One region of the Blastococcus carthaginiensis genome, then DNA from elsewhere that is predicted to be linked to it. Evidence: riboswitches for the same ligand, from Rfam matches in the RefSeq annotation. Region 1 holds a riboswitch; the other holds the start of a gene.

Region 1 (3,343 bases):
GGCGATCAGGCCTGGTCGGCGGCCTGGCGACGGCGGTAGGCCACGGTGCCCGCGGCGACCGCACCGGCAGCGGCCAGCGCACCCACCCCGATCGCCGCCTGCTCCTCGATACCGCTGGTGGCACCGGCACCGGTGTCAGCACCACCGGCGGGCATCTGACCCATCTGCGAGGCGTTCAGCACACCACACGCCGCCGGCGCGGTGGCCTCCAGCGGCAGCGAGGGGTCCAGCGAGCTCTGACCGGCCTCGGCGTCGTACTCACCGTTGCCGTTCACATCGATACCGTGCACCACCAGCACCGCGGTACCGGCCGCGAACGCCTCCTGCGTGGCCTGATCGATGCTGAAGGTCCGCTCGTAGGTGTAGCTGTCCCCCTCAGGCGTCGGGAAGCGGTCCACCGCCAGACCGCTGTCCGCGCCGGTGTCACCCTCGGTGGTCAGCGACGCACCGATCTCCCCGTAGAAGGGGATGCCGTCGGCAGTGGTGACGATCCCGTCGCCGTCCGAGTCGGCCGACGCCGGCGGGCAGACGCCCTGCGCCCCGATGTGGAAGTGCTGGGCGTGCGGCGAACCGGCCAGCACACCGTTCGCCTCGACGGTGACGATCGCCTGGTCACCCTCCAGCGTGACCATGCCCGTGCCGGTGACACCCGAGTCGTTCAGCGAGCCCAGGTCGGCCTGGTAGCTGCCGTCATGGGCAGCCGAGGCCGCACTCATCGTCAGCAGCGGGAACGCCGCAGCAGCGATCGCGACGGAGGGGATGGCGAATGCCTTGCGCATGGAGACTCCTTCGTCTCGGAGACCCGGAGCGCGGTCTGCTCCGGCTCCCGGGGATGGGTGGCCGGCGCGGTGCTGCGCCGGTCGGTCGTCCGGGTCGGGGAGAACCCAGCGGTCGGTGACACGACGCGCGGAGCGGCGTCTCACCCGGCCCTCGATCAGGGCGTGATCACGTCATGCCCTGCCGTCCACCGTTCGAACGCGCGCAACACGATCGGGTGCATGACGATCTCGTGACACGCCGTCGCGACCTCGGCATCCCCTTCGGGGACGCTCCACCGACGCCGACCGGGGGACGCTCCGGTGCCCCCGGCCCACGGATCAGCCCCAGGTCAGCTGGAACACCGAGATGGTGCCGACCCTGGCCGGCGAAGACTCCCGGCCATCCGACCGACCGACCACGGGTGATCGGCGTACGGCCGGCTCAGCGACGTGCGGAGGAGCGGTGGTTACGGCAGGAAGGCCACGTGCGGGTGGTCCATGTGGTTGGCCGTGGCCGAGCCGCGGTCCGCCATGGGCTGCCACGCCCAGCCCGTCCACGGACCGGCGATCCGCTGCTGCCAGATCACGTAGTCCACGCCGAGCCGGGCCGCGTTGTCGATCACGTACTGGGCGACCGCGTTCCCCTTGGCCGCGTCGGTGTACACCATGAAGTCGGCCGCGCGGCCGGCGGTCGGGCTGTGGCCGGGGCGGGTGAGTACCGTCCCGACGCCGTTCGCCTCGGCGATCTCCTGGACGGCGGGGCGGACGTGCACGTCCCACTGGTCGTAGGCCGCGGACGTCGCCACCGGAGCAGGAGCAGGAGCAGGAGCCGGGGCGGGCCGCTCAGCCCGGCTGGCGCGCTCGAGAACCGCTCCCCCGCCGCTCAGGGCGAGCACCTGCCCGACGCGCAGCACGTTCGCGTTCGGGCCGATGACGCCGAGGTTCAGGGCGTGCAGGTCCTGCCAGGTGGTGCCGTGGCGGGCCGCGATCCCGGCCAGCGTGTCGCCGGCGACCACGGTGTACGACCCCGCGGCGGCGGGAGCCGGCGCCGCCGCCGGTGCCGCCGCCGGTGCCGCGCCGGAGCCGCCGATGGTGAGGACCTGCCCGACGCGCAGGACGTTCGGGTCGGCGCCGATCGTGTCGCGGTTGGCGTCGTGGATGCTGCGCCACGTGGTGCCGTGGCCGGCCGCGAGCTTGCTCAGGGTGTCGCCGGAACGGACCGTGTGCTCGCCGGTGTGGGCGGCCGCGGGGCCGATGGCCCCCAGGGTGACGGCCGAGGCCGCTGCGAGGACCACGGCAGGGTAGGCCACGGCGGTCATGGCGCGGTTGCGGGAGGGACGACGGTGTCGACCCACGGTGCGATGGCTGTTGGGCATGGGGTGGTGAGCCTCTCGCCGCCTGCGGGGTTAGCTGTCGGGTTCGGGCGAGAGCTGCCCGGCCGCGCACGGCGCGGCTTCACCCCGAGGTCCCGGAGGGCCACGAACGGTGGGTCCCCCGCGCCTGCCCGTCGTGTTCGACGCTTCCGGGCGGCCGTGGGCAGGTTCGGCGGGCGACCTCCGGGTCCGCCGGTCAGCGGACGTGCGAACGGTAGGCAAGGCGATCGGCGAGCCAGAAGCTCGAACCCGGCCTTTTCGCGGACCCTCCGCACAGCGGCACGTGGAGTCACCGGACATGAGCGCAGCGCCCCCGTTCGCCCGGACGGATGACGCCGCGGACGCCGCACGAGAGCGGGGGGCCGACGGACGAGTCGGCCTGTACGCCGGGTTCTGTCCACGGGTGCCTCACGGCCTCCCGATGGGCGGTCATCCATCTAGGCCTGCCGTTGCCGGCAGGCTCCAGCGGTCTACCCGCAGGCTCGGGCGGGCCGCCCTCGAACGCCTGCGCGGAGCGGCGGCGGACCACCGTTCCTTCTTGACCTAGCTCCGGGTGGGGTTTACCGAGCCACGCCGGTCACCCGGCGTGCTGGTGGTCTCTTACACCACCGTTTCACCCTTACCGGCGCGGACGCCGGCGGTCTGTTTTCTGTGGCACTGTCCCGCGGGTCACCCCGGGTCGCCGTTAACGACCACCCTGCCCTGTGGAGCCCGGACGTTCCTCGGCGGCGGGGTCTCCCCCACCGACGCGACCGCCCAGCCGACTCGTCCGTCGTGCCAGGCAGTCTAGGCGTCCGGCACATGGATCCGGCAGCGCGCGGGTAGGGAGCGGCGATCCCTGCACACCCACCGCAACGAGGAGGACGACATGGGACTGATCTCCGGACTCGTCAAGGCCAACCTGCTCAAGCGACTGCTCAGCCGCTTCAGCCGACGCAGGCACTGAGGCCCTGCGGCCCGGGCGCACCCGGGCCGCGGTGACCCTGCATGCCGCCTCGGTCACCGCCGACACGCGGCCGGGATCACCCTGACCCCGCCGCGGTCGTGGGCGTCCGACCCGTTGCCCGCCCCGCGGTGGGCGACCCGCTTCCCTCCGACGCCCTGCCCCGTCGTGCCCCAAAGTGTCGTACCCCCGGCTTAGCCTGCGGTTATGTCGGTGGTCGGGTTCGCGGTCGGGGTGACGGTGTCCCCGGTCGACCCGTTCCCCTCGCC
Region 2 (8,786 bases), on a different contig from region 1:
CGGGGTGCGCGAGCAGGGCGCGGAGGAAGTCGGTGCTGGTCGGGACGCCGTCGACCCGGACCTCACCGAGCGCCCGGTGCAGGTGGCGCAGGGCGTCGGCGAGCGAGCCGGCGCGCTCGTGCACGACCACCTTGGCCAGCAGCGGGTCGTAGCGGGGGCTCTGCTCGGCGCCCGGGCGGGCGGCGGTGTCGACGCGCACGCCCGGGCCGCCGGGCAGCGCGAGGGCGGTGATCGTGCCGGCCGAGGGGACGGCGCCGTCGGCGGTGACCGTCTCCGCGACGACCCGGGCCTGGACGGCGGTGCCGACCGGCCGCGGCGCGCCGTCGGCCAGCCCGAGGTCGGGAAGGGTGGCGCCGGCGGCGACCCGCAGCTGCAGCCGCACGAGGTCCAGCCCGAGCGTCTCCTCGGTGACGGTGTGCTCGACCTGCAGGCGCGGGTTGCACTCCAGGAAGACGAACGCGGCGGGGTCGTCCGCGGGGACGAGGAACTCCACGGTCGCCAGGCCCCGGAAGGCGCTGCCGACGACGGCGCGCGCCGCTCGGGCGAGCTCGGCGCGGACGCCGTCGGGGAGCCGGGGCGCGGGGGCGATCTCCACGACCTTCTGCCGGTTGCGCTGCAGCGAGCAGTCGCGGTCCCCGAGCGCGACGACACTCCCCCGGCCGTCCCCGAGGAGCTGCACCTCGATGTGGCGCGCCCGCTCGACCAGCTCCTCGGCGAGCACCTCGCCGCTGCCGAAAGCGACACGTGCCTCGCGCTGCACCGCGTCGAGCGCGGCGGCGACGTCGTCCCTCCGGCGCAGCTCCCGAGTCGCCCGCCCGCCGCCGCCGAACCGGGCCTTGAGCATGACGGCGCCGACCTCGTCGAGGAGTGCCGCGACCGCGGCCGCGTCCCCGTCGGCCGCGCGCGGTACGGGCACGCCGGCCTCGGCGGCCCGGCTGCGGGTCAGCGCCTTGTCGCCGAGGACGGCCAGGTCCTCGGCGTCCGGCCCGACGACGGTGAGGCCGGCCTCCGCGCAGGCACGGGTCAGATCGGGGGTCTCGGAGAGGAAGCCGTAGCCGGGGTGGACGAGGTCGCAGCCGGTGGCGAGCGCGGCCTGCACGATCGCGGCGGCGTCGAGGTAGGCGGCCGGTCCGCTGCCGGGGAGGAGGTGCGCCTCGTCAGCGGCGGCGAGGTGGGGTGCGTCGGGCTCGTCGGCGGCGGCGACGCCGACCGAGGTCCAGCCCTCGGCAGCGGCGGCGCGGACGATGCGGACGGCGATCTCGCCGCGGTTGGCGATCAGCAGACGGGCCACCCGGCGATGCTGCCATGTGCCCCGGACCCCGTTGTGGTGCCGGCCACCGTCGGCCGCGCCCTCCCGCGAAACCGCCGCGGGTCCCGCCGCATTCGTACCCCTCGGCCCGGCGCCGTCGGAGGCGCGGCGGCTGCCCGGGCCGGACGGGGAGAGGTTCCTCGAAGACAGTCACGCTCTGCCCCGCCGCAGTGGGCAGACAGCCAGCGCGCCACCGCCACACTCCTTCCGGGCACAGTCACCCTCCGCCCCGCCGCAGTGGGCAGACAGCCAGCGCGCCACCGCCACACTCCTTCCGGGCACAGTCACCCTCCGCCCCGCCGCAGTGGGCAGAGATCTAGCTGCGTCCGGCGCCCTCCCGGCCCAGTACCCCTCTGCCCCGCGGGTGTGGGCAGAGCGTGACTATCCACAGAAGGGCACATGGGGTCGCACCTGGCCGGGCCCGGTGGACAGGCTCGGCGGGTGCCCGACGACCGTGTGCCAACGGAGTTCGACCTGTGCGGTCTGCTGCGGCGGATCCGCCGCCGGGCCGATCTGTCCCAACGGGAAATGGCGGCCCGGCTGGGCGTCTCGAAGTCCGCCGTGGCCGCCATGGAGGCAGGGACCCGCGGCGTTGACGCCCGGTTGCTCGCCGCCGCGGCGGACCTCGCCGGTCTCCGGCTCGTCCTGCTCGACGATGCGGGTCGCCCGGTCGAAGGCATGGCCGCGGGCGCCGTCCGCGACAGGGCCGGTCGGCGGTTCCCCGCCCATCTCGACACGATGCTCAGCGAGGAACGCGCATGGCGGTGGGAGCACCAGCCCGGGCGACCGCGACCGACGTACACCTTCGACCGGCGAAGCCCGTGGGAGGACGCCGCCGACCGCACCCGCGATCGCCCGGACGACCACCTCCTCCCCCAGCCCGGCGATGCCCCGGAGGAGCGCGCCGCGGCCCGGCGGGCGGGCGCCGCGCGACGGCGGCAGGAGGAGCTGCAGCGGCGCTTCGAGGCCGGGGCTTTCCGGCACATCGACGACGGCTGGACGTGCGCGTGCCCGCCGGAGTGCGACGAGCTGGACGACCGGAGCGGCCGGCCGGTGCACGCCGAAGACTGCCCGTGCCGCTGCGACGTCGGCTGACCGCTGCGACGTCGGCTGACCGGTGCGACGGGGGCTGACGTCGCGACCCGGCCGACGTCGACCGACCGCTACGACGCGGCGGACGCTGCGACGGTCGCTGGCCCGCGGCTACGGAGGCCCGATGGGTCGAGCACGCAGCGTTGAGCCACACCGCCGTCCGGAGAAGTACACGGCCGACAGCGGTCCGTCACCGGACCCCGACGCAGGCCTCCGGCCGCCGGCGCAACCCCGGTGGTCGGCTCGCGAGTCGCGGTCGGCGGCGACGAGCCGGGCAGCACCGAGGAGCGCCGACGGGCGGCGTGTCGGTCGCGTTGTGACCTATCCGTGACCGACCTAGCGTTCCCCGCGGTCCGGCCGGGACCCGCCGTCACCACCCCCGGTGACACCCGGACGGACACCGCCGAACCGTGCACCGGCACAAGCCGTCGCGCGGACCGGGGACCCACCGAAGTTCTGGGGTGAAGCGCCACCGGCCAGTCCGGGGCGCCGGGCGCGTTCCCCGCCCGAACCCGTCAGCTCACCCGGTAGGCGGTTGTCGGAGAACAGGAGAAACCGTCGTCCATGACGACCACTCGCACGTCCACCACCCGTCGTTCCGCCCGCGGGGCGGCGCTCGCCCTGCTCACCGGTGCAGGCATCGCCCTCACCCCGTTCGCCGCCACCGCCTCGACCGGTGACGCCGGGGGCGGCGGCACGGGGCCCGTCGTCACCAGCACCGTTGTCGCCCCGAACCACGCCGCGCAGGTCGCCGTCGACACGGCCCTGGCGCAGCAGGGCAAGCCCTACGTCTGGGGCGGCACCGGCCCGGGCGGCTACGACTGCTCCGGCCTGACCTGGTCGGCCTACCAGGCGGCGGGCGTCGAGATCCCGCGGACCTCGCGGGCCCAGTCGACGGCCGGGGTCTACGTCGACCGCGCCAACCTGCAGCCCGGCGACCTGATCTTCTTCTACGACCCGGTCGGCCACGTCGGCATGTACATCGGCGACGGCCTGATGGTGCACTCCTCGACCTACGGCAACCCGGTCGCGGTCGTGCCGGTGGATTCGATGTGGGGCTACAACACGGCGCGTCGCGTCGTCTGACCGGCTCCGGTTCCCCGGCCGTGCGCGCCCGGCCGGGGAACGGCGGCACGGCCGGGGACGGCGGCGCGGCCGAGGACGGCGGCGCGGCGGGGAGACCGCCGCGCGGCTACGCGTGGCGCAGCGTCGCCCGCTTCAGCCGCACGATCAGCCGCATCCCGCCGGAGTCCTCGAGCTCCCGCTTCCGGGCGCGCAGCTGCTCGCCGAGCTGTTCGAGGCGCTCCTCCCCCAGGGCGTGCGACTGGGGGAACATCCGCTGCTCCTCCTCCATCGTGTGGTGGCGCACCGTCTTCTCCAGCATGCGGACCTCGGTGGTGAACTCCGGGTCGGTGACGTCCAGGCGCATCACGGTGGCGACCTGGTCGTCGATCTGCCGGTGCTCGGCGTGCGCGAGCGCCAGCAGCGGCGAGACGTCGGGGACCGCGGGGTAGAACAGCTCGTCCTCGATCTGGGCGTGGATCTCGATCTCGCGCAGGAACCGGTCGCGCAGCTCCTCGCGCCGGCCGGTCTGGTCGTCGGTGGTCTCCGCCAGCTCGCGGAGCAGCCCGCGCAGCACGTCGTGGTGTGCGATCAGGACCTCGTCGGCCTTCACCGGGCCGCCTCCGCCCCCGTGGTGATCGCCGTCGGGGGGCGCCGGCGGGCCCGCCGCCGCACCTCGACCGCGCCGTCGCGGACCCGGGTGTCGTAGCAGGGCAGCGGCGCCGTGGCCGGCCCCTGCGCCGGCTCCCCGGTACCGACGTCGAACCGCGACCCGTGCCACGGGCAGACCAGCTCGTCGCGGTGCAGCCAGCCCTCCGCCAACGGGCCGCCCAGGTGCGGGCAGCGACCGCCGAGCGCCCGCACCTCCTCGTCGGTGCGGACCAGCACGACCGGCACCCCGTCGGCGGTGACCTCGACCGGCTCGCGGTCGGGGAGGTCGGCGAGGCGGGCCACCGGGGTGAAGACCCGCGGCGACCGGCCGGCCGCGGAGTGGTCGACGCCCAGCCGGTGGCGGTAGGAGAGCACGCCGCCCAGGTAGCCGCTGGCGAGCACGAGGGCGTACCCGGCGGCGGCGGTCACCCGCGCCCGTGCGGCGCGCCCGCGGCCCCGGTCGGCGAACGACCACGTGTAGAGCGCCAGCGCGGCGCTGTTGAGCGCGCCGTGCACCATCCCGACCCGGCGGGCCTCGTCGTGGGCGTGCTGCCAGTCGGTCATCCCGGTCGCGGCCGAGCCAACCGCGCCGGCGATCCCCAGACCGACGACCGCGCGGGCCGCCTGCCCGGCACCCGGACCGCCGCGGCCGGTGGCGTCGAGGCCGTCGAGCAGGGCGGCCGCACTCCACGAGCCGATCGGTACCGCGACGAGGACCGGGTGCAGCGGGTGCCCGAGCCAGACACCGTGCAGCAGGTCCTGCAGCGGGCGGGCGTACCGGCCGGCCAGCAGGAAGGTCAGCGAGACCCCGTGCTCGACCTGGTAGCCCGGCGCGTCGAGCACCTGCCACGCCTCGACGCGGTCCACCGCGCGCTCGAGGAGGTCCCGGACGCTCACCGGTGCGCGTCTTCCGTCGCCATGGCCTACCCCCTGCCCAGGCCTCCGGAGGTGGAAACCGCAGGTGGTCGACGGGTCCGGATGGTCGTAGCGTCCGGCGGCATGGCTGATCGAGCGTTCCGGACGATGCTGGAGGGCGGTTCCTACTTCGAGGCGCCGCGGTGGCGCGACGGGCAGTGGTGGGTGTCGGACTTCTACCGGCACACGGTGAGCCGGGTGGCGGCCGCGGGCGGCCCGGAGACCGTCGTCCTGGAGGTGGAGAACCAGCCCTCGGGGCTGGGCTGGCTGCCCGACGGCTCGCTGCTGGTGGTCTCCATGAAGGACCAGCGGCTGCTGCGGCTCACCGACGGCGAGGTGTCCACCCACGCCGACCTGTCCGCGGTCTGCGGCGGACACCTCAACGACATGGTGGTCGACGCCGCCGGCCGGGCCTACGTCGGCGACTTCGGCTTCGACCTCATGGGCGGCGGCGCACCGGCCCCGGCGTCGCTCAAGCGGGTCGACCCCGATGGCACGGTCACCGTCGTCGCCGAGGGGCTGCGCTTCCCGAACGGCTCGGTGATCACCCCGGACGGCGGCACGCTGCTGGTCGGCGAGACCTGGGGCAACCGCTTCTCGGCCTTCGACATCGCCGCCGACGGCTCGCTGGGTCCACGACGCACGTGGGCCGAGTTCGGTCCCGAGCCGGTGGGCGGTTCGGTCGAGGAGCTGCTCGGCCAGGTCGTCGTCGTCCCGGACGGGTGCACCCTCGACGCCGAGGGGCACGTGTGGGTCGCCGACGGCTTCGGCTCGCGGGTGCTGCGGGTCGCACCCGGCGGGCGGGTGGTCGAGGAGATCGCCGCGCCGGACGGCCTGGGCACCTACGCCTGCGCGCTCGGTGGCGACGACGGCCGCACGCTGCTGCTGTGCTGCGCGCCCGACTTCTACGAGCACACGCGGGCGCCGGCGCGCGAGGCGGTGCTGGTGGCCACGGAGGTCGCCGTCCCGCACGCCGGGCTGCCCTGACCCCACCCCGGCAGACCGCGAGGGCGGCCGGGGAGATCCCCGACCGCCCTCCCGGTGCTACCGCCGGATCAGGGAGCCGCCGTCGTGAAGGCGCCCGGGCCGACCCGCTGGATCTCACCGGCCGACGGGATGCCGAGGAAGCCGGCGATGCTCCACGCCGAGGCGTAGAGGTCCCCGCCCTCGATCTCCAGGCCGGTCGGCATGGTGACCTGCGCGGTGGACCGGTCGCCGTCCCGCTCGATCCGGGTGAGCTCGCCGACCGTCGACGGGTCGAAGTCCGTCGGCGGCGGGCCCTCACCCATCGGCGCGCCCTCGAGCACGTTGGAGACGTAGACCGTGCCCTTGCGGTCCACGGCCACCCCCGTGACGCCGGTCAGGCCATCGATGACGCCGACCTGCGTGCCGTGCTGGTCCAGCACGTACACCCGCGCTGCGCCGGGCACCTCCGCGCCCAGCGTGCCGACGTAGATCTTCCCGTCCGGCCCCTCGGTGATCTCCGTGGGCACCGGGTCGCAGCCGACCGTGCCCGGGTTGTTGAACGCCTCCGCGCACCCCTCGACGTCGGTGACCACCGGCGGGACGAAGAAGGTGCTGATCTCCCCGGTCTTGCGGTCGATGGAGAGGACGGCGTTCGCACCGGCGTCCGAGACGAGGATCCGGTGCGGCTGGGCGAGCACCGAGAACGGGTTGGACAGCGTCTCGAACGGCTCGCCGTCGACGAACTGCTGCTGGCCGTCGGGGTTGTTGTCGAGCTCGTACTGCAGGAGGTCCCAGGTCCGCAGGATCTCCCCGCCCGGCGTCGCCTCGACCACCTGCTGGCTGGGCAGGCCCTCGCCCGCCTCCGGCGGACCGGCGAACTCCCCGATCGCGACGTAGATCAGGCCGCGCACGTAGTCGACGCCCTGGGCGTTGCCCAGGCCGGACAGGATGGTGTGGGACCGCCCCCCGCGCGGGTCGATCCAGGTCACCTCCCCCGTGTCGGCCTCGGCGACGATAAGCCGGCGCCCCTTGTACTCGCTGAGCTGCCGTGGTCCGTCGAGCCCTCCGACGACGGTGGTGACGTCCCCACCCGGGGCGTGCCCCTTGCCGTCGTCCGCGCCGGCCGCCGCCGGTGACACGACGACCAGCGCCATGGCCGCGGCTGCACCCGCCGCCGCCTTGAAGTACCGCATCCCTGTTCTCCCTCGATCGACTCCCCGTGGAATGCGGGCGAACCTGCCAGGGAGCCGGGTGCCGCAGGCCATGCTCTGTCTCGCCGCGATCACGACCGTGCGCGCCGTCACGGACTGCGATGCATCCGACTTGCTGGGTGACCCGGTTCGGGAACTCCCGGGTGAGAGCGCGGTGACCTGCGGTTCCTCAGCCGCGAGGCGGCCGCACCCCGGGCATCGCGCCGTCGGGGCGGGCGGCGGGACCGGGGAAGAGTTCCGCCCGGCCGCGGCCGAGGAGCTTGGCGTCGTAGAGCGCGCGGTCCGCGCCGCGCATCAGCTGGGAGGCGCTGTCGCCGGTCGCGTGCTGGGTGACGCCGCAGGAGAGCGGGACGTCGGGGTGCAGGGCGCAGATGCGGCGGACGAGGGCGAGCGCGTCGAGGCCGCGCGTCCCGGGCAGCAGCAGCGAGAACTCGTCGCCGCCGTGCCGGGCGAGCACCGCACCGGCCGGCAGCTCGGCCTGCCAGACGTCGGCGACCCGGCACAGCACCCGGTCGCCGGCCTCGTGGCCGTAGGTGTCGTTGACCTGCTTGAAGTGGTCGACGTCGAGGAGCGCGGCCGACAGCGGCTCGCGGGTGCGGGCCGCCTCCGACAGCAGCTCGTCGAGCGCCTCGTCGAAACCGCGGCGGTTGCGCAGCCCGGTCAGCGGGTCGCGGCTGGCGCCGGAGGCGCGGATGACCAGCCGGCGGATGACGACGCCGAGGCCGACCAGGACCGCGTCCAGGCCCAGCGCCGTGGCCGGCGGCACCTGACCGGAGGCGTGCATCGCCGCGGTGACGGCGCCGACGGCGAGCGCCAGGTGCACCCACGCCCGGCGGCCGGAGAAGAACAGGTGCGCGTCGACCACCACGAAGGCGATGAGCGCGGCGGCGGCCAGCGCGGTGGCGGGGTCGGGGCTGACCAGCACGCCGATCGAGATGAGCACGGTCGCCGAGCCCACGACGACGTCGAAGACCGGGCGCGGCCACCGGGCACCCCAGCGGCCGACGCCGGCCGCCGCGGCCAGCGCGGTGAGCGCCAGGACGAGCAGGACGGGGCGGTGCGCGCCCGGCCCGGCCCCGGCGGTGATGAGCAGCCCGGCCGCGCCGCCGAACCCGTAGAGGATGGCGAGCGTCTGCGCCATGACGCGCAGCGTCGCCACCTCGGGCGCTCGGGAGCGGCTCACCCGTCGTACATCGGAACCGCGCGATCCCACCTTGAGACCCCGGCCGGGTGATCCCCTCGCAGTGGTCAGCCGGCGAGGTGCGCGGCCAGCCGGTCGAGGAAGGGCAGCTGCGCCTGCACGATCTTCGCCCGCGCGGTGGTGAGGTCGAACCAGGCGGCCCGGTCGATCTCCGGGAACTCCTGCACGCGCCCCGATCGCGGCGGCCACTCCAGCGGGAAGGTGCCGCTGCTGATCGCCGTCGCGTCGAGGTCCCCCTCGGCCGCCCAGACGGTGAGCAGCTTGCGGCCCCGCACCTCGCCCAGCGGGTGCAGCGCCGCGGCGGGCACCGGCCGGCCGAGTTCCTCGGCGAACTCGCGGCGCGCGGCGGCCTCGCCGTCCTCGTCCGGGCCGTGCTCGC

What was found. Region 1 has a riboswitch for cyclic di-AMP ahead of QOZ88_RS23045 (LysM peptidoglycan-binding domain-containing protein). Riboswitches for the same ligand answer to the same signal wherever they lie in the genome.
Region 2: another riboswitch for cyclic di-AMP. It lies ahead of QOZ88_RS17535 (C40 family peptidase); the one in region 1 lies ahead of QOZ88_RS23045 (LysM peptidoglycan-binding domain-containing protein).

Annotation. Positions count from the first base shown of each region.
Region 1 is NZ_JASNFN010000058.1:181-3,523, reverse strand. Features, by position in the region: gene QOZ88_RS23050 (hypothetical protein) at 6-779, opposite strand; gene QOZ88_RS23045 (LysM peptidoglycan-binding domain-containing protein) at 1,226-2,068, opposite strand; cyclic di-AMP (ydaO/yuaA leader) riboswitch at 2,142-2,287, opposite strand; RNA gene rnpB (RNase P RNA component class A) at 2,498-2,899, opposite strand; partial or broken gene QOZ88_RS23035 (hypothetical protein) at 3,282-3,343, shown strand, end outside.
Region 2 is NZ_JASNFN010000024.1:59,805-68,590, reverse strand. Features, by position in the region: gene QOZ88_RS17545 (acetyl-CoA carboxylase family protein) at 1-1,291, opposite strand, end outside; gene QOZ88_RS17540 (helix-turn-helix domain-containing protein) at 1,751-2,404, shown strand; cyclic di-AMP (ydaO/yuaA leader) riboswitch at 2,793-2,950, shown strand; gene QOZ88_RS17535 (C40 family peptidase) at 2,966-3,487, shown strand; gene QOZ88_RS17530 (hemerythrin domain-containing protein) at 3,594-4,076, opposite strand; gene QOZ88_RS17525 (Rieske 2Fe-2S domain-containing protein) at 4,073-5,011, opposite strand; gene QOZ88_RS17520 (SMP-30/gluconolactonase/LRE family protein) at 5,114-6,016, shown strand; gene QOZ88_RS17515 (ScyD/ScyE family protein) at 6,085-7,188, opposite strand; gene QOZ88_RS17510 (GGDEF domain-containing protein) at 7,376-8,389, opposite strand; gene QOZ88_RS17505 (NUDIX domain-containing protein) at 8,455-8,786, opposite strand, start outside.